DNA from 3 places in the Arthrobacter sp. UYEF20 genome. Region 1 is predicted to be linked to each of the others. Evidence: riboswitches for the same ligand, from Rfam matches in the RefSeq annotation. Region 1 holds a riboswitch; each other region holds the start of a gene.

The links. Region 1 has a riboswitch for S-adenosylmethionine ahead of metX (homoserine O-acetyltransferase MetX). Riboswitches for the same ligand answer to the same signal wherever they lie in the genome.
Region 2: linked by a shared signal. The riboswitch ahead of ABIB26_RS03175 (aminotransferase class V-fold PLP-dependent enzyme) and the one ahead of metX (homoserine O-acetyltransferase MetX) in region 1 are both predicted to bind S-adenosylmethionine.
Region 3: linked by a shared signal. The riboswitch ahead of ABIB26_RS17595 (DUF1737 domain-containing protein) and the one ahead of metX (homoserine O-acetyltransferase MetX) in region 1 are both predicted to bind S-adenosylmethionine.

The regions. Positions count from the first base shown of each region.
Region 1 covers NZ_JBEPNP010000018.1:66,612-76,514, forward strand. The annotation lists gene ABIB26_RS18005 (bifunctional o-acetylhomoserine/o-acetylserine sulfhydrylase) at 55-1,371, shown strand; SAM riboswitch class IV at 1,501-1,616, shown strand; gene metX (homoserine O-acetyltransferase MetX) at 1,628-2,851, shown strand; gene ABIB26_RS18015 (MFS transporter) at 3,070-4,452, shown strand; gene ABIB26_RS18020 (LysR family transcriptional regulator) at 4,577-5,476, opposite strand; gene mmsB (3-hydroxyisobutyrate dehydrogenase) at 5,636-6,538, shown strand; gene ABIB26_RS18030 (CoA-acylating methylmalonate-semialdehyde dehydrogenase) at 6,616-8,100, shown strand; gene ABIB26_RS18035 (hypothetical protein) at 8,192-8,776, opposite strand; gene ABIB26_RS18040 (putative bifunctional diguanylate cyclase/phosphodiesterase) at 8,983-9,903, opposite strand, start outside.
Region 2 covers NZ_JBEPNP010000002.1:144,381-154,283, forward strand. The annotation lists gene ABIB26_RS03170 (class I SAM-dependent methyltransferase) at 1-532, opposite strand, end outside; gene ABIB26_RS03175 (aminotransferase class V-fold PLP-dependent enzyme) at 617-2,083, opposite strand; SAM riboswitch class IV at 2,119-2,232, opposite strand; gene ABIB26_RS03180 (glutamyl-tRNA reductase) at 2,337-3,671, opposite strand; gene hisN (histidinol-phosphatase) at 3,850-4,662, opposite strand; gene rsgA (ribosome small subunit-dependent GTPase A) at 4,750-5,865, opposite strand; gene aroA (3-phosphoshikimate 1-carboxyvinyltransferase) at 5,849-7,276, opposite strand; gene ABIB26_RS03200 (DoxX family protein) at 7,284-7,832, opposite strand; gene ABIB26_RS03205 (sigma-70 family RNA polymerase sigma factor) at 8,307-9,071, shown strand; gene rsrA (mycothiol system anti-sigma-R factor) at 9,068-9,328, shown strand; gene ABIB26_RS23730 (50S ribosomal protein bL37) at 9,472-9,546, opposite strand; gene ABIB26_RS03215 (PadR family transcriptional regulator) at 9,641-9,903, opposite strand, start outside.
Region 3 covers NZ_JBEPNP010000017.1:68,975-78,877, reverse strand. The annotation lists gene ABIB26_RS17605 (O-succinylhomoserine sulfhydrylase) at 1-481, opposite strand, end outside; gene ABIB26_RS17600 (rhodanese-like domain-containing protein) at 482-901, opposite strand; gene ABIB26_RS17595 (DUF1737 domain-containing protein) at 898-1,230, opposite strand; SAM riboswitch class IV at 1,244-1,360, opposite strand; gene ABIB26_RS17590 (PIG-L deacetylase family protein) at 2,016-2,921, shown strand; gene ABIB26_RS17585 (ATP-grasp domain-containing protein) at 2,918-3,862, shown strand; gene ABIB26_RS17580 (glycosyltransferase family 2 protein) at 3,849-5,144, shown strand; gene ABIB26_RS17575 (hypothetical protein) at 5,141-6,232, shown strand; gene ABIB26_RS17570 (aminodeoxychorismate lyase) at 6,248-7,216, opposite strand; gene cls (cardiolipin synthase) at 7,355-8,830, shown strand; gene ABIB26_RS17560 (polysaccharide deacetylase family protein) at 8,855-9,592, opposite strand; gene ABIB26_RS17555 (chorismate-binding protein) at 9,692-9,903, opposite strand, start outside.

The DNA.
Region 1 (9,903 bases):
CCCCGGGCCGATGGCCTGTGGGTGGCCTGTGCCCGGTCCTTGAGGAGTATCCCGATGTCCAATGCCTGGTCCTTCGAAACCCGCCAGATCCACGCCGGCCAGGAGCCGGACAGCGCGACCGGCGCGCGTTCCCTGCCCATCTACCAGACGACGTCGTTCGTGTTCCCCAGCGCCGAAAGCGCCGCCAACCGCTTCGCGCTTGCCGAACTCGCCCCTATCTACACCCGGATCGGCAATCCCACCCAGGACGCGGTGGAGCAGCGGGTGGCGAGCCTGGAAGGCGGTCTCGGGGCGCTGCTGCTCAGTTCCGGCCAGGCTGCGGAGACCTTCGCGATCCTGAACGTCGCCGAGGCCGGCGACCACGTGGTGGCCAGCCCCAGCCTTTACGGCGGAACCTACAACCTGCTGGCCCACACGCTGAAGAAGTTCGGCATCTCCGTGACCTTCGTGGAGGACCCGGACAACCTGGAGCAGTGGCGCGACGCCGTCCGGCCCAACACCAAGCTGTTCTTCGGCGAAGTGGTCTCCAACCCCCGCCAGGACGTCCTGGACCTCGAGGGCATCTCGAAGGTGGCCCACGGGGCCGGGGTCCCGCTGATCGTGGACAACACCCTCTCCACGCCGTACCTGATCCGGCCGATCGAGTGGGGTGCGGACATCGTGGTCCACTCCGCCACCAAGTACCTCGGCGGCCACGGTGCCGCAATCGCCGGCGTGATCGTGGACTCCGGCAACTTCGACTTCGGCAAGGACCCGGAGCGGTTCCCCGGCTTCAACACCCCGGACCCCAGCTACAACGGACTCGTCTACGCCCGGGACCTCGGGGCGGACGGCGCCCTGGGCGCGAATCTCTCCTACATCCTCAAGGCCCGCGTCCAGCTCCTGCGTGACCTCGGCTCCGCCGTGTCGCCGTTCAACGCCTTCCTCATCGCCCAGGGCATCGAGACCCTGAGCCTGCGCGTCGAACGCCACGTCGCCAACGCCACCCGGGTGGCCGAATGGCTCGAGGCCCGGGCCGACGTCGAATCGGTCGCCTACGCCGGGCTGCCCTCCAGCCCCTGGTACGAGCGCGGCCGCAAGTACGGGCCCAAGGGAACGGGCGCCGTCGTGGCGTTCAACATCGCCGGGGGAGCAGAGGCCGGCAAGCGCTTCGTCGACGCCCTCGAACTGCACTCGCACGTGGCGAACATCGGCGACGTGCGCTCGCTGGTCATCCACCCGGCGTCGACCACCCACAGCCAGCTCTCGCCCGAACAGCAGACAATTGCCGGCGTCAATCCCGGACTCGTACGGCTTTCGGTGGGTCTGGAACACATTGACGACATCATCGCGGACCTCGACGCCGGCTTCCGCGCGGCCAAGGGCGTCTGAATCCGCCAGGTTCCCGGCACCCTGCCCCAGGGGTGCCGGGAACTTCCCCGGTGCCGGGCACCCGGCCTCGAGTCACATAGCCGTCACAATCTTCGCCGCACCGGCGCCTCGTTTCGTAAGCTAGTTGCAGGTCATGAGTGCCAGTGACAGCCCCGGCTTGCTGGCCGGCAACCCTCCTTTTGCGGCGGGGTGCCCCGGGTGAAGACCGGGCCTGCCGGTCTGCCGACGGCGGGCAAGCGCGAAGTTAGGTCCTTACATGACGATTGCCGCCACCCGCACGGGTGTACCCGGAAGCAAAACCGCCCATACGCCAGCCACCGGCCCGGCCGCCGCGCTGCCCGAAACAGTGCCAGCCACAGTTCCCGAAACACTGCCCGGCACAGTTCCCGATACCGTTCCGGACGGGACCGTCCGGTACCTCCGGACCGGCGGCCTGGAACTCGAATCCGGCGCCCGGCTGCCCGATGTCACCCTCGCCTATGAAACGTGGGGGACCCTCAACGCGGACCGCTCCAATGCGGTGCTGATCGAGCATGCCCTCACCGGGGACACCCACGTCACCCGCGGTGCCGGCGAGGAGCCCGGCTGGTGGGAACAGCTCGCCGGGCCCGGCGCCCCCGTGGACACCGACAGGTTCTTTGTTGTCTCCATCAACATCCTCGGCGGCTGCTACGGCTCCACCGGACCCTCGACGCCGGCTCCTGACGGCCGGCCCTGGGGCTCCCGCTTTCCGCTGGTCACCCTGCGGGACACCACCGCCGCCGAAGCCCGGCTGGCCGACGCCCTGGGCATCCGCAGCTGGTACGCCGTGCTCGGCGGATCCCTCGGCGGGGCCCGGGCCCTCGAGTGGGCCGTGACCTTCCCGGAGCGGGTCCGGCGCTGTGCCGTGATTTCCATCGGGGCCAGCAGCACCGCCGAACAGATCGCCTTTGCCCAGGCCCAGACGCTCGCCATCCGCCAGGATCCGAGTTTCAGGGGCGGGGACTACTACGGCGGCCCGGGGCCTGTTGCGGGCCTGGCCCTGGCGCGCCGGATCGCGCACATCACGTACCGCTCCGCCGCCGAACTGGACGGACGCTTCGGCCGGAATCCCCAGGCGTCCGAGGCTCCGCTGGAAGCCGGATCGCTGGCGGGCCGGGGGCGCTACCAGGTGGAGAGCTACCTCGACCACCAAGGCAGCAAGCTGGTCCGGCGCTTCGACGCGAACAGCTACATCGCCATCACCGAGGCCCTCATGAGCCACGACATCAGCCGCGGCCGCGGGGCGCTCGAGGAGGCCCTGGCGCCGGCCACGGCCGAGTTCCTGGTGGCGGCCGTGGACTCGGACCGGTTGTATTTCCCGGCGCAGTCCCGGGCGCTCGCCGAGGCGCTGCCCGGCGAGGTGGAGGTGCAGCTGATCGAGGCGCCGATCGGCCACGACGGCTTCCTGACCGAGATTGGCCAGCTCAGCGGCCAGCTCCGGGAAGGTTTCTTCAGCTGACCCCTGCCCGCCGCCCGTCAATGGCCTCAAACCGCCATCGCCTCGGCCGAAACGGCCGCCGATTGTGCATTTTTGCAGACGCGCCCTGCACTAATGGCCGTTGAGGCCGGGGCCGGGAGGGACCATACTCATTGGGAATGATGCCGCGTGTCACAAATCACAGGCGTCCTCTGCCCAATGGTCCACAGGGTGTCGACGGAGACACCGAAGGAGTCACGATGAGTACGGAAAACGCGGCCGCGAGGCGCGCAGAAGAGCCCGACGTCAAAACGTCCGGCCTGAAGAAGGTGGTTGCCGCCTCGATGGCCGGCACCGTGGTGGAGTGGTACGAGTTCTTCCTCTACGCGTCCGCCGCCACCCTGATCTTCGGCAAGATGTTCTTCCCCAACTCGGGGACCGAACTGGACGGCATCCTCGCCGCCTTCCTCACCTATGCGGTCGGCTTCATTGCCCGCCCCATCGGCGGGATCGTCTTCGGCCACTTCGGCGACAAGTTCGGCCGCAAGCAGCTCCTCCAGCTCAGCATCATCCTGGTCGGTGCCTCCACCTTCGCGATGGGCTGCCTGCCGGGCTTTGCCCAGATCGGCTACTGGGCCCCGGCCCTGCTGGTCTTCCTGCGCTTCGTTCAGGGCTTCGCCGTCGGTGGTGAATGGGGCGGCGCCGTCCTGCTCGTCGCCGAGCACAGCCCCAGCAAGTCCCGCGGCTTCTGGGCCAGCTGGCCGCAGTCGGCGGTTCCGATGGGCAACTTGCTCGCCACCGGTGTGCTGTTCCTGCTCTCCTCGGTCCTGTCCTCCGCTGACTTCCTCGGCTGGGGCTGGCGCATCGCGTTCTGGCTCTCCGCCGTGATCGTGGTTATCGGTTACTACATCCGCACCAAGGTCAGTGACGCCCCCATCTTCCTGGAAGCCCGCAAGGAGGTCGAGGCCGGCAAGAAGGGCTACGGTGTCGCCGAGGTTTTCCGCCGCTACCCGCGGGGCGTCTTCACCGCCATGGGATTGCGTTTCGCGGAGAACATCCTGTACTACCTCGTGGTCACGTTCTCCATCACCTACCTCAAGACGGTGGTCCACACGGACACTTCGCGGATCCTGCTGCTGTTGCTCGTTGCGCACTTCGTGCACTTCTGTGCCGTACCGATGGTCGGCAAGCTTTCGGACCAGTTCGGCCGCAAGCCCGTCTATATGGCCGGCGCTGTCCTCGGCGCCACCTGGGGTTTCTTCGCCTTCCCGATGATGGACACCGGGAACGATCTCGTCATCCTCGCCGCGATCACCATCGGCCTGCTGTTCCACTCGCTGATGTACGCCGGCCAGCCGGCCATCATGGCCGAGATGTTCCCGACCCGGATGCGCTACTCCGGTGTCTCGCTGGGCTACCAGGTCACGTCGATCGTCGCCGGCTCGCTGGCCCCGATCATCGCCGTCGCGCTGCTGAGCGCCTTCGGCTCCTCCACCCCGGTGGCCATCTACCTGCTGATCGCCTGCGCCATCACGGCAGTCGCGGTCTTCTTCCTGAAGGAAACCCGCGGCATCTCGCTGCACGACGTCGACGCCGCCGACGCCCAGGGCACGGCCGACCTGCTTGCCGCAGGCAAGAAATAACAGGCAGGAAGTAACAGGCAGAAAGTAGCAGGCAAGAAATAACAGGCAAAAAGTAACAGGCAAGAAACGACAGCCCCTGTCCCGCACTGCGGGAACAGGGGCTGTTGTTCTGTGCGTGCTGTGCTCAACCTGCCAGGACTGCCTGGCGCTCGGCGACCTCGGTGCGGATCGCTTCGAGCACGGCCTGCACGGGGGCCGAGCGCAGCGATTCCGAGCGCGCCACGGCCCAGATGGGGAGTTGCCGCTGGAAGTCGTCCGGCAGCACCGGCAGGAAGTCGGGATTCCCCACCACCAGGAAATTGGGCAGCAGCCCGATCCCGCCGCCCCGGCGCACGGCCTCGAGCTGGGCGAAGATGCTGGTGGCCTGGAAGCTGGACCGGGGCACGGGAAGCTGGGTGGAGCGGTGGCCGAGTTCGGCGACCTGCAGTGCCGATTCCACGTAGGAGACAAAGCCGTGCTGCCTCACGTCGTCGAGCGTGAGGGGCAGCCCACGCTCCTGCGCGTACTGCGGGCTCGCATACAGCCGGAGGAAGTAGTTGCTCAGGAAGATGGTCTGGGCGTTGCTGACGTCCAGGTTCCCCACCACCACCTCGAGGTCCACGCCGGAGCGGTTCTGGCTGACCTTGCGCGTGGCGCTGAGCAATTCCACGTTGAGCGTCGGATGTTCCTGCTGCAGCCGCACCAGCGCCGGTGCGACGAAGCCGGCGCCGAAGCCGTCCGGCGTCGCCATCCGGACCAGGCCGGAGAGCAGGTCCCCCGTCCGGGTGATGCGGCTGGACAGCGCGCCGAGGGTGCCCTCGATAGCCTCGGCCGCGGCGACCGCCTGGCTGCCGAGCTCCGTCAGCTCCCAGCCGTGCGGGTTCCGTTCCAGGGTGCGCCCGCCCAGCTGCTTGTCCAGGGCGAGGATCCGGCGGGAGATGGTGGTGTGGGTGGTGCCGAGTGTCTCCGCGACCGCATTGAACCGGCCCAGCCGCGCCACGGTCAGCAGGATCAGCAGGTCATCGGGGCTCGGAAGCCGCCTCAAGTCCACAATGCCTCTCCTCCAACGGGCCGATGTGCATCCATGCACATGCCGTCTGTAGTTTTTTGCCTTGATTGCACTGTAGCAGGGTGTGATGCTGGACACGGAACATCCCGGCGTTCCGGCCGGATGATGCGGACTTAAAGCAAAGGAGCTTTCGCCATGGCAGTAATCGCTTGGATCGGACTGGGGAACATGGGCGGGTCCATGTCGGTGAATCTCGCCCAGGCCGGGCATGACGTCCGCGGCTTCGACCTCAACACCGAGGCCCTCTCCGCCGCCGAAGCAGGCGGCGTGAAGCCGGCCGGCAGCATTGCCGAAGCCGTCGACGGCGCCGACGTCGTCTTCACCATGCTCCCCAAGGGCGAGCACGCCCGCGCCGTCTACCTCGGCGAGGACGGCGTCCTGGCCCACGCGGAGACCCGCACGCTCCTGGTGGATTCCTCCACCATCGACATCGCCTCCGCCCAGGCCCTGCACGACGCCGCCGCTGCCGCCGGCTTCCGCTTCGTCGACGCCCCGGTCTCCGGCGGGATGAGCGGCGCGAAGGCCGCAACCCTGACGTTCATGATCGGCGGCGAGGCAGGCGCCGTTGCCGAGGCCACCGAGTACATCCGTCCGATGGCGGCGAACATCATCCCGACCGGCGGCGCCACCACCGGCCAGGCCGCGAAGATCTGCAACAACCTCATGCTCTTCATCAACCTGGCCTCGACGGCGGAGGGTGCAGTGCTTGCCGAGCGGCTCGGCCTGGACAAGCAGGTGTTCTGGGACATCGCCTCCGTATCCTCCGGTGACAGCTGGGCCCTGCGGACCTGGTACCCGGTGGCCGGCGTCGTCCCCACCGCGGCCTCGAACAACCACTTCGCGCCGACCTTCACCACCGAGCTGGCCAACAAGGACATCGGGCTCGCCATCAGCGCCGCACGCGACACCGGCACCCCGCTGGAAATCGGCGAGCACGTCCAGCAGCTCTTCCAGCGGCTCATCGACTCCGGCCAGTCCGGCAAGGACTGCTCAATGATCATCAAACTCGTCGACGGCTCCCTCGAGTCCGCCAACTAGCCAAGCTGCACTGCGCCAAACTGCACTGCACCAAGCCGCACGCTTCGAACCCGCACCACACGAAAGAGACCCACCCCATGGAACGCATTCCGCACTTCATCAACGGCGCCCTGATTTCCGACGCCGACCGCTTCGGCCCCGTCTTCAACCCGGCCACCGGCGAACAGGAGAAAGAGGTCGCCCTGGCGTCCGCCGCCCGCGTCGAGGAGGCCGTCCAGGCTGCCCGCGCCGCCCTGCCGGGCTGGCGCGCCACGAGCCTGGCCAAGCGCACCGGCATCTTCTTCAAGGTCCGTGAACTGCTGATGCAGCGCCGTCCCGAGCTGGCAGCCCTGCTGACCAGCGAGCACGGCAAGGTCCTCTCCGACGCCGAAGGCGAAATCACCCGCGGCCTGGAGAACATCGAATTCGCCACCGGACTGTCCCACGCGCTCAAGGGCGAGCGCTCCGAACAGGTGTCCGGCGGCGTCGACGTCCACTCGGTGCGCCAGCCGGTCGGCGTCGTCGCCTGCATCACGCCGTTCAATTTCCCCGCCATGGTGCCGCTGTGGATGATCGGCAGCGCCCTGGCCTGCGGCAACACCGTGCTGCTCAAGCCGAGCGAGAAGGACCCGTCCTCCGCCCTCTTCATCGCCCAGGTCTTCGCCGAGGCCGGCCTGCCCGCCGGTGTGCTGAACGTGGTGCACGGGGACAAGGAAGCCGTGGATGTCCTCCTGGAACACCCGGACGTCAAGGCCGTCAGCTTCGTCGGCTCCACGCCGATCGCCCAGTCCATCTACAAGCGTGCCGCGGACCACGGCAAGCGCGTGCAGGCCCTGGGCGGCGCCAAGAACCACATGGTGGTCCTGCCCGACGCGGACCTGAGCATGGCCGCCGACGCCGCCGTCTCCGCCGCGTACGGTTCCGCCGGCGAGCGCTGCATGGCGGTCAGCGTGCTGGTGGCCGTCGGGAACATCGCCGACGAGTTGGTGGACGCGATCACCACCCGGATGGCCACGCTCAAGATCGGCCCCGGCACGGACCCTGCCTCGCAGATGGGACCGCTCATCACGGCCGAGCACCGCGACAAGGTGGCCTCCTACGTGGCCGGCGCGGCCAACGAAGGGGCCACCGTGGTGGTGGACGGACGCACGCAGGAGTTCGACTCCAAGGGCTTCTTCATCGGCGTCAGCCTCATCGACAACGTCAAGCCCGGCATGAAAGTCTACGACGACGAGATCTTCGGCCCCGTGCTTTCGGTGGTCCGGGTCGAGACGTACGCCGATGCGGTCAAGCTCGTCAACGACAACGAGTTCGGCAACGGTGTGGCGATCTTCACCCGCGACGGCGGCGCCGCCCGGCAGTTCGAGTTCGACGTCGAGGCCGGCATGGTGGGCGTCAACGTGCCCATCCCGGTGCCGGTGGGAACCTTCTCCTTCGGCGGCTGGAAGAACTCGCTCTTCGGCGACACCCACATGTACGGCCCCGAGAGCATCCGCTTCTACACCCGCGGCAAGGTGGTCACCACCCGCTGGCCGGACCCGTCCACCTCGGTGATCGACCTCGGTTTCCCGCAGGTCGACTGACACCGGCCGGCCCGGCGCCGGTGCACGTACGAAGAGAGGCCCCGCAGCTGCGGGGCCTCTCTTCGTTCGTGCCTGGCATGCGTGGGCACGGCTAGCCCTTCATGATCTCCGCGCGCTGGGCCATGTAGTCTTCCATGGCGAGCTCGCCGTTGCTGTAGCGCTGGTCCAGTTCCGCCAGTTTCCGCGCCCGGAAGCCCTGCGGGGCCGACGGCACGGGCGGCACCACCGGCGGGCTCTGCTGCCAGGACGGCTGCTGCGGGGGGTGCTGCTGTTCCGGTCGCTGTTCCGATCTCGGTTGCGGTTGCGGCGGATTGTTCAGGTACTCGGGGCTGTCCTCATAGGGCACCGGGGGCTGGTAGCCCTGTTGTCCGGGATAGCCTGGTTGTCCGGGGTAGCCCGGCTGTCCGGGGTACGGCTGGTTTGCTGGCGGCTGCGGGGCGCCCAGCTGGCCGAACCCGCCATAGTAGTCCCGCTGCGTGAAGCCGTCCCGCGGCTGGTTGCTTTGCTGGCCGGGGAACTTCCCGAACTGCGTGGGGAACGGGCCGCCCTGCTGGTCCGGGTACCCGCCGGGCATGCCCTGGTCCTGGTTCCGGCGTCGCACGGATTTCTTATACAGGCGCATCGCCATCGGGACCAGGAATGACAAAACGATGATCCAAAAGAACAAACTGTTCACGGGGCCGCGCCTTTCAAAGGGTGTCCTTTCAGCTTAACCCCATCGTCTCCGGGTCAGCGCCGGACAGCCGGCATCCCGAGATAGCTGCGTACGCCGCCACCGCGGCGCCGACCGACTGCCCACCGTCGGCCCCGGTGCCCGGCTGCGGCCGGATATCCAGTTCGCAGCTGCGGCAGCCCAGCCAGACCGTCGACGCGTGCCAGCGCCTATCCAGTCAGACAGTCCAGGCCCGGACCTTTGTGGGACCGCGCCAGCGAAGACTGTGAGTCCGGCTGGTTGGCCCCGCTTGTGGGCCTGTTCTGTTCGGTGAGGTGGCGTTGAAGGTCGGCCGCGGGCATCGGCCGGTTGAGAAGAAAGCCCTGGACGGCGTCACAGCCCAGTTCGCGTAGTTGGGCGAGTTGGGCGGAGGTTTCGACTCCTTCGGCGACGACGCGCAGGCCCATGCCGTGGGCCATGGCCACGACGGCGTTGACGATGATGTCTTTCGGACCGGTGTCGGTGAGTTCGTCGATGAAGGATTTGTCGATCTTGAGGGTGGTGAAGGGAAGGTTGCGCAGCCGGGCGAGTGAGGAGTGTCCGGTGCCGAAGTCATCGACCGCCAGCTTCACGCCGAGAGCGCGCAGTTCCCGCAGTTGGACCGCGATGGCGGCATCGGGTCCGGCGAGCATGCTCTCGGTGACTTCCAGTGTGAGGCGGTGGGCGGGCAGCCCGGCTTGGTCGAGGGCGCGAGTGACGATGTCGACGAACCCGGGTGATGCGAGTTGCCTGATGGACAAGTTCACCGCGACCGTGATCTCGCCTGTGACGGTGGGCATCTGGGTGACCTGACGGCATGCTTCGTTGAGTACCCAGGCGCCGATGGGCACGATCAGCCCAGTCTGTTCGGCGATCGGGATGAACTCAACCGGAGGGATCGAGCCGAGGGTGGGGTGCTGCCAGCGCAGCAGGGCCTCTACAGCGCGGGTCTGGCCGGTAGCAACGTCGCAGATGGGCTGGTAGAACACAGTGAACTGGCCAGCCTCCAGGGCGGTGCGCAGGTCGGTCTCAAGCTGCACCCGCGCGGTAAGCGCGTGGTGCATTTCGGGCTGAAAGGCGCACCAGTGGGCTTTGCCGGCCGTTTTGGCCGC
Region 2 (9,903 bases), on a different contig from region 1:
GTTTGAAGTGGGGCTTGTGCACGTCGCCGGCATGCATGATCCGCGTGAGCCGGTGGACCCAGGGAACGGCGGTGTCCAGCTGGTTCCAGATCAGCCCCATTGCGCCGTGCGGGCGCAGGATCCTGGCGATCTCGGTGCTGGCACGGAGCGGGTCGCACCAGTGCCAGGCCTGGGCGATCGTGACAAGATCGTAGGCTGCCGGAGCCAGCCCGGTGTCTTCGGCGGTGCCCTCGGCGGCGGCCACGCCGGGCAGTGTCCGCCGGAGCTGTTCGAGCATATCGGCGGAAGGATCGACCGCGACGGTGTGCAGCCCGCGTTCAGCCAGGAGGGCCGTGAACTTGCCGGTTCCGGCGCCGATGTCCGCGGCGTCCCTCGCGCCGGCCGGGATCAGCCACTCGGCCGACTCGCCGGGATATCCCGGGCGGACCCGCTCATAGTGGGCGCCGCCGTCCCGGAAGCTCTGCCCGAGTTCCCGGCGGCGGTCCTGATGAAGTTTGGGTCCACCGTGCAGGGTGGGGCCGCCGCGTGCCACGTGCGATCTCCTTCGGCAGGTCTGATGGGTACCTTTCGAATTTACCGCACGCGGGCACCGGCACCGGTCCGGGGGTTCGTAGGCCTACTCCACCACCGCGCACGGCGCGGCGCCGGCGGTCCCCGGCGTGTTCGGTGCCCAGTGCGGGTAGCTGCGGGCGTCGTTGGACGGCACCCAGCGGCCGGCATCCACCACGTAGTCCCAGCCGAGGCCGGTCCGCCGCAGCTCCTGGATGCCGGCAAGCAGCCGCTGCGCATCCTCGAGCCGCGAGCCGAGGCCGAAGCTGGCCCGCAGCGAGCCCGAGGGCAGGCCCAGCCGCTTGAGCAGCGGGTGGGCGCAGAACCGGCCGTCACGCAGGCCGATGCCGTGCTCGGCGGAAAGGTAGGCGGCAACGAGGCCGGCGTCGTAGCCTTCGACCGAAAAATTGACGACGCCGATCATGCCGGCGCCCTGCCCGTCGCCTTCGGGGTCCGTGTCCGCGAAGATCCGGTGGACGCTCACGCCGTCGATCCGCCGGAGACCCTCGACGAGGAAGGAGCGGATGGCCTCCTCGTGGGCGTACCACTGCGTCCGGTCCAGGGCGGCAATCACCTGGGTGGCCCGGGCCAGTGTTGCCGCGCCCAACACATTGGGGGAGCCGCCCTCGTGCCGGGCCGGGCCGGTGGTCCAGCTGACCGTGTCCAGCCTGGCGTCGCTGACGGCTCCGCCGCCGGCCAGGTGCGGGGTGCCGGCGTCGAGCCAGTCCGGGCGGCCCACCAGCACGCCGGAGCCGAACGGCGCGTAGAGCTTGTGGCCGGAGAAGGCGAGGTAGTCGACGTCGTCCGCGGTGATGTCGATGCGCCGGTGCGGGGCGAGCTGGGCCGCATCGACGACGATCCGGGCGCCGTACTCGTGGGCAAGGGCGGCCAGGGTGCGGATGGGCAGGATCTCGCCGGTGACGTTGGAGGCGCCGGTGACGGCGAGCAGGCTGATGCCGCCTTGCGCCAGCTGCTCGCGCAGCTTGTCCAGAGTGGCGGCAAGGGTGGGGGCGGCCACGACGGCGCGGTGCGGCACTCTCTGCCAGGGCAGCAGGTTGGCGTGGTGCTCGATGTCGAGGTAGAGAACCTCCCCGGTGTGCCTGCCGTCGCTGACCGGCAGGCAGCCGGCCAGCAGGTTCAGCGAGTCGGTGGTGTTGCGGGTGAAGATCACGGAGTCGTCCGGGCGGCCGCCGACAAACTCGCGGACGATGTTGCGGGCGTTTTCGTACACGGAGGTGCTGATCTGGGAGGCGTAGCCGGCGCCGCGGTGGACGCTGGCGTAGAACGGCAGGATCTCGTTCAGGTAGGCCGACACCACGGACAGCGCGGGGGCGGAGGCTCCGTAGTCCAGGTTGGCGTAGCGGACGTGTCCGCCTTGGATCAGCGGGGCCTGGATCTCCGCCCCGGTGACCGCGGCGAGCGGCCTGCCGGCGACGGCGAAGCGGTCCGGGAGCGCCGCTGCGGACGCGGGGCGGCCGCCGCCGGAGGCAGGAAGGGAGGCAGGAAAGGTGGCAGGAAAAGTGGCAGTTGTCATGGGACCTCGCTCGAAAAAGGACCCCACGCACCGGGGATCCGCGCTTGCCGGGTCCGTTCCGGACCGGCCAGGTCGTCACCCGGGGCACCCCACCGCGAATGGAGGGTTGCCGGCCAGCAAACCGGGGTTTAGCGCTGGCACTCGTGACCTGCTTCGAGCCTAGGACATCCCGGCCGCCGCGGAAAAGGCCGGGCAGGAATGTGAAGCGCTTTGTTACGCACCGCAGTGGCTGCTGCCTTTGGTGCGTCGCACCCTACGGCGCGGCGCTGGCTGCGCTGCTGAGCTGGACATCAAGGCCGAACAAGGCCTCCAGGGCTGCCGTGTAGTCGGCCTGCCGACCGGCCGTGGCCAGCTCCCTGGCCCGGACGGTCGGTGTATGGAGCAGCCGCCGGACGATGCGGCGCAGGGCGATGTTCACGTCCTCAGCCAGGGCGCCACCACCGTGTTGCCGTCTGACCCGCTCCATTTCGGCGTCGAGGACGTCCTGGATGTACCGGCGCAGGGCAACGACGGCGGCGTCGACGGCACGGAGCGCTTCCTGCTCCTCGAATTGCCGGGCAGCCTGCCCGACCAGGGTATGGGCGAGGCGAAGTGCTTCGGCGTCCGCTGGGGGAGCGGCAAGCTGCACGGATCCCAGCGTGATCAGTTCGACGCCCGGCAGTTCCGCCACGTGCGGGTCGAAATCGTGGCTGGGAGCCAAGTCAATGACGGTAAGCGGACGGGCTGCGTCCTGCCTCCAGCGCGCCAAGCTGGCGGCGCCAATGCGAGCCCCGGTGCCGCTGCTGCCGATGATGACGTCTGCCGCGGCGGCGGCGGCGGGCAGCTCCCGCTCTGTCAGCGGCGTTCCGCCCCGGGCGGCCGCAAATGCAGCCGCCCGCCCGGAGTGGGAGTAGACGGCAACACTGATGCATTGCCTGGTTCTCAGGAGTTCCGCCACGTGCGCGGCGTAGGCACCCGTGCCTACCAGGACCACGGATGCCCCGGCCAGGCTTCCCTGGCTGGATCCTATGGCTGCCAGATCCAGGGCGACGGTGGCGATGGATCGTCCGGCGGCGCTGAGGGCTGTCCGCGCCCCTACCTCCTTGGAAACGCGGGAGGCCGCTTGAAACAGCCGACTCAACCGTCCGCCGGCCGTACCCGCCAGCTGGGCGTCGGCGAGGGCGCGGCGGACCTGGCCGGACACCTGGCGCTCGCCGACCACAACGGAATCCAGTCCGGCCGCCACCGCGAAGAGGTGCGCGGGGACCGACGCGCCCTGGAGGTACTCGAAATGCGACGTGAGCAGGGCGGCCGGCAGGCCGGAGCATCGGCTGAGGGCGGCCAGCGCATCGGACCGCGCGCACTCAACGTCCGGGGCCGAGGGGACTTCGCAGTAGATTTCGAAGCGGTTGCAGGTGGACAAGACCAGCGATCCGGAAACGGCGGGACTGCTGGCGAGGAGGTCCGGGGCGAGCTCGGCGGAGACAGCATGCAGCCGCGCAGCCGAATCGTGGTCCAGGTCCCGGTACCTCGCAATGAGCGCCAGTAGGACCGGCCCCGATCCGGATTCCCCGGATGCGGGATCCGCCGTTGGATGTGTTCCGGACATGGCTGTTCTCCTCCCAGAAAAGGGCCAGGCCGCGTCGCGGCGGGCACTCAGGCCCGCTGCCGTGGCCAGAGTGATGCATCGACCTTCGGGATATCTTGAGCGCGGGGAGCCCCGCGGCACAGCAGAACGACGGCGGACGCCCCCGCACGGGAGTCCGCCGTCGTCCGTAAGCGGGACCTTACAGCAGGTCGTCCAGTCCCGGGTTGAGGCGCTTGAGGACCTCCGAGTGCAGGATCGAGTTCGTGGCCAGGGCGTTGCCGCCGAACGGCCCGTCCTCACCCTCGAGCGAGGTGAAGCGGCCGCCGGCTTCCGTGACGATCGGGACAAGGGCCGCCATGTCATACAGGTTCAGTTCGGGCTCGCAGGCGATGTCGACGGCGCCCTCGGCCACCAGGCAGTAGGACCAGAAGTCGCCGTAGGCGCGGGTCCGCCATACTTCCTCGGTGAGGCCCAGGAACTCGTCGAGGTTTCCGCGTTCCTTCCAGCCGCCCAGGCTTGAGTAGGACAGGGAAGCGTCCGAGAGCTGGGAGACGTTGGAGACTTTCAGCCGGGTCGCGGCGGCGAGCGATCGGCCCATGTAGGCGCCGGCACCCTTGGCCGCCCACCAGCGCTTGCCCAGCGCCGGTGCACTGACGACGCCGACGACGGGCTCGCCCTCGTCCACGAGGGCGATCAGGGTGGCCCAGACGGGGACACCCCGGACGAAGTTCTTGGTCCCGTCGATGGGGTCGATGATCCAGCGCCGGGACCCGTGGCCGGAGCTGCCGAATTCCTCGCCCAGGACGGCATCGCGCGGGCGGGAGCGGGACAGTTGGCCGCGGATCGCTTCCTCTGCGGACTTGTCCGCATCCGTCACCGGCGTCAGGTCAGGCTTCGTTTCGATCCGAAGGTCGAGCGCCTTGAAGCGGCTCATGGTCTGGGAATCTACGGAATCTGCCAGTACATGGGCAAGGCGCAGGTCGTCGTTATAGCTCGAAGCGGGTTGACTCATGGTTCCAAACTACCGCCAAAGGGGGCGGCTCGCCGGGAGGCCACGTTGCCGGGCCACGGGAGGTGGACCGGGCGTGCCCGGCACAATCTAGGAAACGGTGCCGAGTTCCTTGACGTCCTGCGCTTCCATCCGCGGGTCCGTGCCCAACAGCCGGCGCAGCGAGGACAGCCTCGCCGGGCCGGATGGCCCCGCATGGCCCGCAGCCACCCACGCATCCACGCCGCAGTTGACGGCACTGGAGTCATGCTTGCAGCCCCGCTCACAGTTGTCGGTGCCGGGTTCGAGGTCCGGGAAGGAATGCAGGATCCGGTCCGGATCCACATGGGCCAGGCCGAAGGACCGGATGCCCGGGGTGTCGATGATCCAGCTGCCGGCGGGCGCATCGTTGACCTTGAGCGCCAGCGCGGAGGAGGAGGTGTGGCGGCCGCGCCCGGTGACGGCGTTGACACCGCCGGTGGCGCGCTCGGCACCGGTGAGGGCGTTGACCATGGTGGACTTTCCGACGCCGGAATGGCCCAGCATGACGGTGACTTTGCCGTCGAGGTAGTCGCGCAGCTGTGACACCGCGTCCTTGTCCAGCCGGGCGGAGAGCCCGTCATCCGAGCGGGCGTCGATGCCGGAGGCGGCCGAATCCGCCGTCTTGCTGATGATGACCGGGAAATCCAGGTGCTGGTAGTTGGAGAGGAGCTCGGCGGGATCCTTGACGTCGGCTTTGGTGACCAGCAGCAGCGGATCGATGCCGGCGTCGTAGGCTGCCACGAGGGCGCGGTCGATGAACCCGGTCCGCGGCTCCGGATTGGCGGCGGCCACCACGATCACGAGCTGGTCGGCGTTGGCGACGACGGCGCGTTCGATCGGATCGGTGTCGTCGGCGCTGCGCCGCAGCAAGGTCTTGCGGTCCTGGATCCTGACCAGCCGGGCGAGGGTGTCCGGTTCTCCGGTGACATCCCCCACGAGCGAGACGAAGTCGCCGGCCACCACGGGGTTGCGGCGCAGTTCCCGGGCGCGGGCGGCGATGATCTTGCGTTCGTGCCCGGTGCCTTCGCCGACCACGGCGGTGTAGCGTCCGCGGTCAACGGTGATGATGCGCCCGGTGACGGCTTCGTCGTGGCTGGGCCGGTCCTTGGTGCGCGGTCGGGTGCCCTTCTTGTTGGGACGGATCCGGACGTCGGATTCGTCCCACGAATCAGTGCTGCGGGCCACGGGGGGCGTCCTTTTCTGCGGCCGGTGCAACCGCGGCTTCGGCCCCAGGGCCCTGTGCCAGCATGGCTGTCCACAGCTTCGGGAAATCCGGCATGGTCTTGGCCGTGGTCGCGATGTCCTCGACCTCGATGCCGGGCACGGCCAGGCCCAGGATGGCGCCTGCGGTGGCCATGCGGTGGTCCGCATAGCTGCGGACCACACCGCCGTGCAGGGTGGCCGGACGAATGATGAGGCCGTCGGACGTCTCCTCGGCGTCGCCGCCGAGGCGGTTGATTTCGGCCACGAGGGCGGCAAGCCTGTCCGTTTCGTGCCCCCGGAGGTGGGCGATGCCGCTCAGGCGCGAGGGGCCGGTGGCCAGGGCACAGAGCGCTGCCACCGTGGGGGCGAGCTCGCTGGTTTCGTCGAAATCGCCTCCCTTGATCTCCTCGCCGCCGGTCACGGTCAAGGTGCCGTTCTCCAGCGTGACGGTCGCGCCCATCGTGGAAAGGATGCTGCGCCAGAGGTCACCAACCTGGGTGGTCCCGGCGGGCCAGTTGGGGATCCGGACCGTCCCGCGGGTGGCCAGGGCGGCAGCGAGGAAGGGCCCGGCGTTGGACAGGTCCTGTTCGATCCTGAGATCAAAGGCGCGGATGGGCCCGGGGGACACGATCCAGTGGTTGGGACGGGAATCGTCCACTGCCACACCGGCTCCGCGGAGGACGGCGACGGTCATGTTGATGTGGTCCAGGCTGGGGACGGGGGTGCCGGGGTGTTCCACGCTCGAGTGTTCCAGATGCAGCCCCTCGCTGAACCTGGCGCCGGCGAGCAGCAGGGCGGAAACAAACTGTGACGAGGCGCTCGCGTCGATGGCGAGGTGGCCGCCGCGCACCCCGCCGGCACCCTGGACGGTGAACGGCAGCGCGGACACTGGACCGCCGTCGGGCGAGCGGACCTCGACGCCAAGGCCGGCCAGCGCCTCGATGATGGTTCCCATCGGCCGCTTGCGGGCGTGCGGGTCGCCGTCGAACAGGGTGGCTCCGCGGCGCAACGCTGCCACCGGCGGGACGAAGCGCATGACAGTGCCCGCCAGGCCGCAGTCGATCCCGGTCTGTTCCGCGGCTCCGTCCTGGCCGATCGGCAGGATTTCAAGGTCGGGGCCGAAGGCGCCGTCGCCCGGGACCTCCGCGATCGTGGCGCCGAGCTGGCGGAGAGCCCCGATCATCAGCGCCGAGTCCCGCGAGTGCAGGGGGGCGCGCAAGCGCGAGGGGCCGTCGGCGAGGGCGGCCAGCACGAGGTATCTGTTCGTCAGGGACTTGGATCCCGGAACGGTGACCGTCGCGTCGACGGGCCGCTCGGCAAACGGCGCCGGCCAGTGCGGAGCGCCGTCTGCCGGAACGGGGGTGGCGGCTGCTGTGGGGGTGGCGCCTGTCATTGCCTTCTTATGCTCCGACGGTGTGGTCAACGGCTTTGCGTACGGCTTTGTCGGCCTTCTTGAGCTGCTTGCCCGTGGTCTTCTTGACGTCGGCGGCGAGGTGTCCGGCGTTCTTCTTGGCGCCGGCAGCGAGGTGCTCGGCGCGCCAGGCCAGGCTGGGCTTTCCGTTCGTGTCGACGGAGGCCAGCAGGACGCCTCCGGTCAGCGAGACGTTCTTGAGCAGCTGCTTGCGGCGTGCGTCGCGGCCCGCCTTGGAGGTGATGTCCGCGCTGCGCCATTCAACATAGCCGTTGAGCGCCGAGATGACGGCCAGTACGGTGGCTGCGAGACGAGACGATTTGCCCAGGGCGAGGCAAACCCCGGCGCCGACCTGGGTGCCGCCGATGACGCGGGCAAGGACTTTCTCATTGGTCTGGAACGGCAGCGATTCGGCCGCGCGGCGCAAGAGGGGCGACAGCTGTGTCGCAGTGTCATCCGCATTCTTCAGCTTGTCCATGCCCGCGAGGACGAAACTGGAGGCGAGCATGGGCCGGGCGAGAAAACGGACAAGGGACATGAATTTCCTCCTGGATGGACGAACCGCGGAAATGAAGCGGGAGAACCGGTTCTAGTCTTGCACTTTTGCGGAATATTTGCCTGTTGCGCGTGGTTGTGAATTGCAGGTTCCAGCCGCTTACTGCGGCCGGATTAAGAGTCAGATCGGCCCTGGTTTGCGGGCTCGAAGTAGTACAGAACAGCAGTGCACTGCAGAAGCGTGGTCGCGGTGCCATGACGGCAACGCCGCAAGGTGGTGCGACAACGGTGCGACAACGGTGCGATAACACAGGAGCATTGGCGGCAGGACCGCGAAGGCAAGCGCGAAGGCAAGGGAGGCGGAAATTTGTTGCTGGTGAAGGCAAGCACGGAGTGGGACACAGTGCTGGACACAGGCCCGGGGAATCCTTGGACCAAGGCCCGGCCTGTCCGCAGGGTTGAGGCCCTGGGTGCGGTTTCAGCTGGCCTCGGGAGGGTGACAGTAGACTTGAAGGCAATGAGCACCATGGATCCGGCCGTTGCGGCCATGCACGAGGTTGCCGGAAACGACGCCACGCCCAACAAGTCCCCTGTAGCCAGCCCGGCTGGCGCAGCCGCCGATCCTGCCCAGGAGACGCTGGTGGACGGGAAGCCGCTGGATACCTCGACCGAAACCGTGGAAGAGCGCCGGGTCCGTTTTGAACGCGATGCGATGCAATACGTGGACCAGCTGTATTCCGCGGCCATGAGGATGGCGCGGAACCCCGCGGACGCCGAGGACCTGGTCCAGGAGGCCTACACGAAGGCGTTCTCGGCCTTCCACCAGTACAAGCCGGGAACCAACCTCAAGGCGTGGCTGTACCGCATCCTCACCAACACGTACATCAACCTGTACCGCAAACGGCAGCGTGAGCCGTTGCAGTCGAATTCGGACACCATCGAGGACTGGCAGCTGGCACGTGCCGAGTCGCATACGTCGTCGGGGTTGCGTTCGGCTGAGGCAGAGGCCTTGGATCACCTGCCGGATTCGGACGTAAAGCGCGCCCTGCAGGCTATCCCGGAGGAGTTCCGGCTGGCCGTCTACTTCGCCGATGTGGAGGGCTTCGCGTACAAGGAAATTTCAGACATCATGAACACCCCGATCGGGACCGTCATGTCCCGGCTGCACCGCGGCCGGAAGATGCTGCGGGATATGCTCGCCGACTACGCCTCCGAGCGGGGATTCAAGGCCGCACAATCCACCACAGCGGCCGGAAGCAACAAACAGGAGAACAGGAAATGAGCGACTGCCAGGGACTGGGCGATTGCGACGACGCCCGGATGCAACGTATCTACGAGTATCTGGATGGGGCGCTCACGCACGATGACATCGCTGAGATCAAGGACCACCTGGACGGGTGTCCGGATTGCTTTGAGCAGTACGACCTCGAATGTGTCATCCGCGTGATGGTGAAGCGTTCATGCACCGAAGCTGCCCCCGAGAACCTCAAGAACGCGATTCTCGACCGGATTCATTCGATCCGCCCGGTCGAAGCCTGAGGCCTCGTCGCCGCCAGGCCGGATCCACCGGAGGGGCCAGGCCGGTCCACCGGAGGGTCCAGTAATGGTCCACAGACAAATGACCCCGGAAACCGTAAGGTTTCCGGGGTCATTTGCTTTAAAGCTGTAATCCAAGCTTTTGCTTAGGCGTTGGGGCGCTTACCGTGGTTCGCGCCGCCACGCTTACGGTCACGACGTTTACGTGCACGTTTGCTCATAGCTGGCCTCCTTAATCTTGGTACTCAAAAGAGCTGCCCTCAAGTCTCCCACATCACGGGTTGGGCCGCGAACCGGGCCGGCGATCACTACGGCTCAACTGTCCAGCGAATTGCGGATGGAGATCCGGGCCTGGTCCAGCACGGTCCTGACTGTCTCCAGCGTGACAGCAGTGACGGGGTTGCGGCTGCCGTGGCGGCGCAGCTCCACGCGGATGTCGTCGCGGAACGCCTGGACCAGCATCTCCGCTTCCCGCAGGCGGCGGTCGCCCTCCTGGGAGTAGCGCGGGCCTGCCTCGGCCCCGGGGGCCGATCCCGCAGAGCGGGCGGCGGACCGTGCGGCTTCCGCCGTCGCGGCCA
Region 3 (9,903 bases), on a different contig from region 1:
ACGGCGACTCGAAGAAGACCGCCGTCGTCGGCTCCGACAACGCCACGCGCCACTGCTCCAGGTCCGGCCCGTCGACGAAGACCGTTTCCACACCCCAGCGCGGCAGGATTTCGTTGAGGATCACAAAGCAGGAGCCGAACAGCGAGCGGGCGGCGACCACACGGTCCCCGGTGCCCAGCAACGCGCCGAGCGCGGTGAACACCGCGGACATGCCGGACGCCGTCGCAAAGCACGCCTCGGTGCCCTCGAGCAGCCGGAGGCGTTCCTGGAAGGTCGCGACCGAGGGGTTGCCGTAGCGGGAGTAGACGAAGCGCTCGTCCTCACCGGTGAAGGCGCGCTCGGCGGCGGCGGCGGATTCGTAGACGAAGCCGGAGTTAAGGAAGATCGGCTCGGTGGTTTCCTGGAAGCCGGTGCGGTCAAGTCCGCCCCGGACGGCCTGGGTGTCGGGGCTCCAGCCGGCGGCGTCGGGATTGAAAGTCACTTAGTTCTTCCCGAGGTTGGTGGGCAGGCCACGGTTCTTCCAGCCGTTGACGGTCCGTTCGCCGTAGCGGTCCGGCTCGCCCTCGAAGCCCTCAAGGACGTTGTAGGAGGTGAAACCGGCCTCGGTGGCGGCGGTTGCGGCGGCAATGGAGCGGGCGCCGGAACGGCAGAGGAACACCAGCTCGGCACCGGCATCCTCGGGCGCCTGCTGCTTCAGCTGCTTCACGAACTGCGAATTGGGGATGCCGCCGGCCAGGCTCCACTGGATGAAGAGCGGATCGTTCCGCTTTTCGTTTGCGGATGCCGTGTCCGGGATGCCGATGTGGGCCCATTCCGCCTCGGTGCGGACGTCCACCAGGATGGCGCCCGCCTCCAGCTTGGCCCAGGCCTCCTGCGGGAACAGGTCTCCGGCGTAGCTCACGCGTGGCCCTCGATGGTCTCTTCGTAGCCGAAACCGTCAGTTCCCAGGCCGTCTACCGCGTCGGCGACGGCGGCGTCCGCACTGGCAATTGCGGCCGGCAGGATGACGGCCTGGGCGACGATGACACTGCTGCCGTTGAAGGCGGCGGAGGGGCTTCCGTGCAGCACGTAGCCTTCGGCCAGCGCCGCCGAAACCCGCTCGCAGAAGGAGCGGTCGTCGGGACCGGTGAACAGGCGGTAGGCCAGCTTTTCCTCGGCGGCCGCGCCGGGGACGGCGGCGGACGGGGCGGGTGCTGTGCTGGGGACAGCGGGGGCGGATGCGTCAGGCACGACGGTACTCCTTCTTTCAGGCTTGCAGCTCGAATGGGTCGATATGCCGAGTATTCACCTGAGGCACCCCGCCGCGAAAGGGGAGGGTTGCCGACCGGCCAGTCAGGGCTTGGCACCGGTTCTCATGACTCCCCAAAAACGTAACACTTACGACGCCGGCCCGCACCGCCGCCGTCGTCATGTTAAGTCACGGACCCCGGCCAGGGTTCCTCAGGTGGTGCAACACAAGGAATTCCGGTCGAAAGATGCCTCATTTGTTCCCGAATAGTAGTCCTTGAATCCCGGTTATTTAGCCGGCAATTTCCAGCCGGCGCCCAGTTGATCGTTCCTAGTTGCCTGGTACGGGAACCTTTGACTCTGCCAAAGGCCCAATCCGGGTAGTCGGCATATGAGATGCGAGTACTACCTGCGCCGGCCATTAATTAACTTAGATGAGGTTTCAAGTAGTGCCTACTCGGGTCTACTGATAGGCCTCTCGCGTTTACTGGAAGAGCAAGTCCAAGGTCTCCAGAAAGTCTCAAGAACATGTCACGCAACACGCCGGGGGGCTATTGCGCTGCGCTACATAAGCGCCGGTCAATGCCCAGAAGTTCTCGCACAACCGATCACGGCTGCGCCTGGCGCCGGGATGTGCCCTGCCGGAGATCCCACGGGCTGACTCAAGAAATGGCCCTACTCCCGTCCCCAAGGCCTGGCCCGTTTGTGCGGCCGGATCTGAAGATCCAACAATTTAACCCGGCCCAGCATTGGGGCGCCGGCACTTCAACCAAGGAATTGGATTTCTCATGGTCTCAATTTATGTTTTGCTCATTGTTTTCCTGATCACTTTTGTGGTCGCCGCCGCGCTCGGCCGGTCCTTGTTTCACCGCCGGCTGCGCCGTCCCGAGCTGTTGCGCAGGATTTTCCTCATGGTTGGCTCGATGCTGCTGGTGGCAAATCTGGCCTGCTTTATCCTCGACGCTCCGGAGTTCTGGCGGACTGCCAACTTCACCGCGACAGTTGGAGCCCTCGCGTCCCTGGGCGTTGCCACGACGGCGTTGCGCACCGGGGGAGTCCCGGCCCGCCAGCCCCGCAGGGTTCTGGCCATCGGCGCCCACCCTGACGATCTCGAACTGGCCTGCGGCGGGACCCTGGCCAAGTTCGTCGACTCCGGACATGAGGTGCAGGGACTCGTCATGAGCGATGGCAAGCGTGGCGGAGACGCCCTGGAGCGTTCGCTGGATGCCCAGCGCGGCGCGGCCTTCATGGGCCTTTCCGGCATGAGCCACCACAATTTCACCGACACGGAGCTGAACCGGCACGGCCAGGAAATGGTCGGAGTCATTGAGGCCGCAATTGCACGCTATAACCCGGACATCATCCTCACGCATTCCAACCATGACCAGCATCAGGATCACCAGGCCGTCCACATGGCCACCCTGCGGGCCGCCCGCCAGCATCACTCGATCCTGTGCTACGAAAGCCCGTCGGCGACGCGCGAATTCAACCCCAGCGTGTTCGTCGACATCGACGACTACGTGGATGCCAAGATCCAGGCCGTCAAAATGCACAGCGACCAGCTCGCCAAGCCGTACATGACGGCCGAGCGGGTCCGCGGCATCGCCTCGTTCCGCGGGGGACAGGCGAGGCGCAGGGTCGCCGAAGCCTATGAACCCGTCCGCCTCCTGAGCACGGAAATGGAAAAGCTGTGAAGCCCCGCGTGCTGGTCACCGGCGCCGGAGGCCCCGCTGGCCGCGCCATCGCGGCGCAGCTCAAGGCCCGCGGCATTCCCGTACTGGGCACCGACATCCGGGAGCTCCCCGCCGGGGCCGGCCTCACCGTCGTTCCGGTCCCGCCGGCCTCGGACCCGGATATGGTTTCGGCGCTCCGCAGGCTGGTGGTCCAGGAGGGCATCAACCTGGTCATCCCCACTGTGAGTGAGGAACTCCCGCAGCTTGCGGCGTTCCGTTCCGCGTTCGGGGCCGACGTCCGTGTCATCATCGGCGACCCGGGTCCGGTGGCCCTCGCCAATGACAAGCTCTTCACGGCCTGGCAGCTGCACTCGGCCGGGGTCCCCGTGCCGAGGTTCGGGGTGCCCAGGGACTTCGCCGACGCCGACGCCGCCATGGCTGCGCTCGGCGGCCCCATAGTCGTCAAGCCCCGGGTTTCCCGCGGCGGGCGTGGAGTGATCGTCATCGACGGCAGCGAGGAGGTGGACTGGCACCACCTGCCGGAGGGCCAGATTGTCCAGGAGTTCATCCCGGGCGCCGAATACGGCCCCATGGTCTTCGGAACGCCGGCGCACAACGGCACCGCACCGTTCGTCGTCGTCGTGGAGAAGACCGAACTGGCGCAGGGCAACGTGGGCAACGCCGTGACCACCCGCCGCGCCGTAGCGGGCGAAGCCATTGACGTGGGCAACGTGGCGATGGCCGCCGTCCGCTCGCTGGGCCTCACGGGTCCGGTCGACGTCGACGTCCGCCGCCGTGCTGGCGGGACCCCGGTGGTCCTCGAAATAAACGCCCGGTTCGGCGCGAACAGCGAACGCGCCCCCGAACTCCTGGACGCCGTCCTGGCGTCGTTCGCCCTTCCATCCTTCAACCCAGCGTCCTTCCGGCAAAGCACAGGAGCGTACGCCAATGTCCTGGTTTGAATCCGCCTCCGCCTCAGCGGTCCCGGAGGCCGAGTTCCTCCTGCTCCTCATTGGGCTGCCGATCCTGGTGTTCGGGCTCATGAAGCTGCTGGTGCTGCCGCTGTCCGTCTGGTTTGAACTCCGGGCCGTCCGGCGCCGCCGCCGCGAAGCGCCCACCCTGCTCGATGATTGGCCCAGCGTGTCGATCATTGTCCCGGCTTTCAACGAGGCGACCGTCATCGAGAACTGCGTCCGCTCCATCCAGCTCACCGGGTACGACCGCTACGAGGTGATCCTCGTGGATGACGGTTCCACGGACAACACGGCCGAGCTGATGGCAAGCCTGGCCGCTTCGGATCCCCGGATCACGGTCCTCGCGCAAGCCAACTCGGGCAAGGGCGCCGCCCTGAACCTGGGCATCCACAAGGCCACCGGCGACGTCCTCATGTTTGTCGACGCGGACGGGATTTTCTCCAGGAACACCGTCAAACGGATGCTCCAGGGCTTCGCGGACAAGCGCACGGGGGCTGTCTGCGGCGATGACCGGCCGGTGAACCTTAACCGGGTCCAGACGCGGTTGCTGGCCTTCATCAGCCATGTCGGCACCGGGATGGTCCGCCGGGCCCTGACCATGATCGGCTGCCTCCCCATAGTCTCCGGCAACATCGGGGCATTCCCTCGCCGCGTCCTGGCGGAGATCGGACCGTTCCGAGAAGACACGGTAGGCGAGGACCTGGAGCTCACGTGGCGGGTGCACAAGGCCGGCTACCGGGTGGTCTTCGCTCCGCGGGCGCTCGTCTATGCTGAGTCGCCGTCAACCATCCGTGCGCTCTGGCGCCAGCGCGTCCGCTGGGCACGCGGGCTGCTGCAGACCATGGGCGTCCACAAGGGCATGATCGGGAACCTCCGGCACGGCCAGTTCGGTGCCTACCTGCTCTTCAACACCATAACCATGGTGGTCCTCCCGGTGCTCCAGATCATCGTGCTCCTGGACCTGGTCTTCCTCGTGGCACTGGGCCGTAGCCCGCTCGGCGCCGACGCCTGGGCGGTCCTTGGTTGGCTGGGGCTGTTCATCACGTTGCTGCTCACAGTGTTTGCCCTGGCCATGAACAGGGCGTGGAAAGACCTGCGGCATGTCTGGGCGCTCCCGCTCATCCCGCTCTATTCCGTATTCACGAGCCTGACCATGGTGGCCGCGCTCGTCCAGGAACTCCGGGGCAAGGAGGCTCACTGGAACAAGCTCACGCGGACCGGAGTCGTCAGTGTCACCGCGCCCGCCCCGCGCGCGGAGGTCAACGTTTGAGGCGCGGACCGGCCTTCCTCCCCGCCCTGGCGCTCCTGTCCGTGCTGGCGCTTGCCGCCACAGGGTGCGGGGAACCGCGCGAAGCGACTGCGCCCGCCGCGGAGCGCACGGTCGGCGTCGGCTACGAAACCGTGGTCGATGCCGCCTCCACCCTGCCGGCCCTGGCCAAGAGGCTTGACGAGGTGAACGCCAACAGCGTCACCATTAGCGTCGGGCGGCTGGACTGGACGGCGTTCCCCTGGGACGCCCACCCCGAGATTGAGGCTGTCCCCGGCCGGGACCACGTGGCCGAAGCGATCAAGGCCCTCGGCATCGGCGGCGATGGCAAGAAACGCAGGATCACTCTGACCATCGACTTGCTGGTGCCGGGCTGGATCAGCACCAACCCCGGCGTGGCCGGCGTCAACTTCGACGGCACCCGGTCCAAAGACTTCGCAAGCGTCACCGCCCTCACGACCGGACCCGTCGGGGAGCGGCTCGTGGACTTCGTGGCCGAGGTGACCGCGCGGTACCAGCCGGACGCCGTGGCCCTGACGGAACTGATGTTCGACAACAACACCTACGGCGGCGACGACCGCGATTCCTACAGGCTGGCCAGCGGCGCCCCGGACTGGCCGCGGCTCGCGAACGGGAACATCGACGTCGAACACCCCAGCATCGGGTCCTGGCGGTCGAAGTCGGTGGCTGGCCTAGTGGCCAAGGCGACGGCGGCCGCGCACGCCAACGGTGCCACCCTCGACATGGACGTCCGTGCGCCGTGGCACGATCCTTCCGGCGACAGGCCGGAGAGCGGCCATGACTACAGGCTGCTCGCCGCGGCCGCGGACCGGCTCGTCGTGTGGAACTACTTCGCGCTCAACGACGCCGCACCGGCGTACTCCGCCGAGCTGGCCAGCGCCATGGCGAAGCGGTCCGGCAAGTTCGCTATCTCGATAGGGATGTGGGCCAAGGACGGCAGTGTCTCCGCCGCGGACCTGGCGAGCGGGCTGCAGGCTTCCGTCGCCGGCGGAGCGGCCGCCGTCGCCGTCACACCGTCCAGCATGCTCGACGACGACGCCTGGCGCGCGCTCAAAAAAGCCTGGGCCTAAGCCTCCGAGCGCCGGCTACTCGATGGTGGCGTAGAGCACGTTCAGCTCGGCCGTGAGCTGCTTGCGCAATTCCGGAGTGCCGATCTCCTTGCCGTCCAGGTGGTTGACCGGCGCCAGCAGCCGGATGCTCGAAATCAGCCACACGGCATCGGCGTCGAGCAGGTCTTTCGGCTCCAGCGGTCCGTAGCCCAGCTCCCAGCCGGCAGCCTTGGCGGCGGCGAACAAGGCGCCCTGCGAGGTTCCGGGCAGGATGCCGCTGTCCAGCTGGGGTGTGATGAGCCGCCGGACCGTGCGGATGCCGCCCTCGCCATCGTCGGAGGTTTCCAGGTGCGCCAGCAGGACTGTCGACGTCGGGCCCTCGAGGACCCTGCCGTCCGCGGAGGTGAAGATGACATCGTCGGCGCCCCGATGGTGGGCGTAGCGCAGCGCTGCCATATTGACGGCGTAGGAGAGGGTCTTGGCGCCCAGGAGCAGCCAGGGGGCGCGCTCGCCCACCTCGCTGTCGTAGCCGCGGTCCAGGAGGATGACGTCGATCCCCGTCGCGCGCTGGCGGTGGCCCGCGGCGGCGGGAGCGGAGGCCTGGACCCAGCAAGTAGGCCCGCCCCCGCCCTCGACGCCGCGCGTCACGAGGAGCTTCACCACCAGCTCATCAGCAGGAGCCGTGTCGTCCGCCGTGGCGGGCACATGCTGGCTCCGGTACTCGCTGATCGCGGTCTCAATGGCGCGCCGCCACTGGTCCTCCGCGGGAATGTCCAGCTCCAGCAAGCGGGCGGACCCGGCCAGACGGCTTAAATGGGCCTGCAGCTTCCTGGGCCGGCCGCCCACGGCGAGGAGCGATTCAAAGACGCCGTCACCGCGGGTGGCTCCCTGGTCCGTGGCCATCAACTGCGGCTTGGACGCGTCTGCGATGCGGCCGTCTTCGAACTCGGGATCAAGGAAGACCAGCACCGTCGCCGGGCCGGGAACTGGGGCAGGAGAAGTCATGGTTTCAGCTTAGTTCCCGAGGGGCGGTCGTCCCGCCGTGGCGGGGGATTTCATGTCCGTGCGGCGTGCCTCGGATAGGATTTGCACGTTGCCCGTTCCGGAACTGTTCCGCGGGTCTGGAGCTTGAGGGGTTCGCCTGTGCTGTGGCCATTTCCGCTGGCGGGGACGCTCCCGTCCTGGGCCATTCTCATTGTGACCGTGATCGACCTCGCCATCCGCGTGCTAGCCCTCGGCATCATCCCCGGAAACCGCCGGCCCACCACCGCCATGGCGTGGCTGCTGGGCATCTTCTTCGTCCCGGCCCTGGGCCTGGTGCTGTTCCTGCTCTTCGGCAACTTCCGGCTCTCCCGCAAGCGCCGGGCGCAGCAGGAGGCGGTGAACACCCGGGTCCGGGCGGGCACCTCGGAGCTGGCCAGCCAGGAAAGCCGCTACGACGGCCCGGAATGGGTGGCCTCCGCGGCCGAGCTGAACAAGACCCTTGGCTCGCTGCCGATGGTGGACGGCAACAGCGTGGAGCTGCTGCCCGGCTATCCGGATTCCATCAGGGCGATGGCGGCGGCGGTCCGCGAGGCCAAGGACTTCGTCAACGCGGAGTTCTACATCATGAGCAGCGACCACGTCACGGACGATCTTCTGACGGCCCTCGAAGAGGCGGCCGAGCGCGGCGTCGAAGTCCGGCTGCTCTTCGACCACCTCGGCACGCTGCGGATCAAGGGCTACGGCAAACTGATCGCCCGGCTCAAGGCCAGCAAGATCCGCTGGCGGCCCATGCTACCGCTGCGGCCCGTGCACGGGCAGTGGCGCCGGCCGGACCTGCGCAACCACCGCAAGATCCTGGTGATCGACGGCGAGATCGCCTTCACCGGCTCGCAGAACCTGATCGAGCCCTCCTACAACAACCCGCGGCACCGGAAGATCGGCCGCGAGTGGGTGGAGCTGATGGCCTGCCTGCGCGGTCCGATCGTCACGACGCTCAACGTGGTCTTCGCCACCGACTGGCTCAGCGAGACCGACGAGTCGCTCGAGGACCAGCTCGCGCACCGGCCCGAACTGCACGCTGGCAGCATCACGGCCCAGGTGGTGCCCAGCGGCCCCGGCTTCATCACCGAAAACAACCTCCGGCTCTTCAACACGCTGATCTACTCGGCGCAGCACAAGATTTCGATCTGCAGCCCGTATTTCGTCCCGGACGACTCCCTGCTCTACGCGGTGACGACGGCGGCGCAGCGCGGCATCGACGTCGAACTGTTCGTCTCCGAAAAGGGCGACCAGTTCCTGGTCCACCACGCCCAGCAGTCCTATTACGAGGCCCTGCTGGAGGCCGGCGTGCGGATCTACCTGTACAAGGCTCCGTTTGTGCTGCACGCCAAGCACTTCACCATCGACGACGAGGTGGCCGTCCTCGGCTCCAGCAACATGGACATGCGCTCCTTCTCGCTGAACCTGGAGGTCTCGGTGATGCTCCTGGGCGAGGACATCGTGCAGAGGGTCCGCGCCGTGGAGGACACCTACCGGGAGATCTCGCGCGAGCTGGTGCTCGAGGACTGGATGAAGCGGCCGATGCTGGTCAAGTACGTGGACAACGTCGCACGGCTGACCGCCACCCTGCAGTAGTAATCCACACCATCCGTTGAGCCACTAGCGAATGTGGAAGGTGGCGTAGCCGCGGTAGATCAGTGCCGAGCGGACGCCGGGCAGCGCCTCCAGGGTATGAAGACCGGTGCCGTGCATGAGGATGACCCCGCCCGGGTAGACGCGTGGGGTAGTCGCGTCGCCATACTGGACCCGCTGGATGATGGTCGCCGCCGACGATCCATCCCAGTCCCGGGTGTCCACCGTCCAGAAAGCGGGCCTGCAGCCGGCTGCCGCCAGGGCGTCATAGACGTTCAGGCTGAAGGCGCCCGCGCCGTACGGTGGCCGGCACAGCTTGGGGGTGGTCGTGGGAACCACGCTTCCGGAGCGGCGAACCTCATCGTTGATCTGGGCGGAAGTCATGCGGGAGTAGTCGCGGTGGTCGTAGCTGTGGTTTCCGAGAAGTTGACCGGCGTTGACCAGCTGCGACTCGTAGCCGGGATGCGCCAGCATGCACTGGCCCGTGAAGAAAAACGTGGCCTGGATGTTGTATGCCGTCAGCCAGGCCAGCATCCCCGTCAGCCTTGCTGGCGTGGCGCAGTCATCAAAGGTGAGACGGACCGTGGGCCCGTTGTAATAGAGATGCAGGATGTTGTATTGCTCGGCGGCTGTGATTCCCTGCACCTGCGGAAGCGGCGGCATCGGATCGCCAGCGGCAGACGACGGCATCGGGGCAAGGGCCATGCCGAGGAAAGCCAAAACGATGACGAGGATGGAACGCAAGGACTTCCGGGATGGCATCATGATTTCCCCTGGGAACGGAATCCTGAAGGACCACGCTGGCAGGGCGCGGCCGCACCATAGTTTTAGTGGACTGGTGGCACAAATGCAACGGGTGGATGCTCAGCCGGACGGGAAGTCTGCGCCGAGCGCCGAGAGGACGCCGAAGGCCTTGGTCCGGATCTCCTCGTACTCCTCCTGCGGCGAGGAATCCGCCGTGATTGCGCCGCCGACGCCGAGGCTCAGCTCCGCTCCGCCTCCGCCGTCCGCGCCGCCGTCGGCGTTGACCACCAGCGTCCGGATCGCGACGGCGAGGTCGGTGGCCCCGTTGAGTG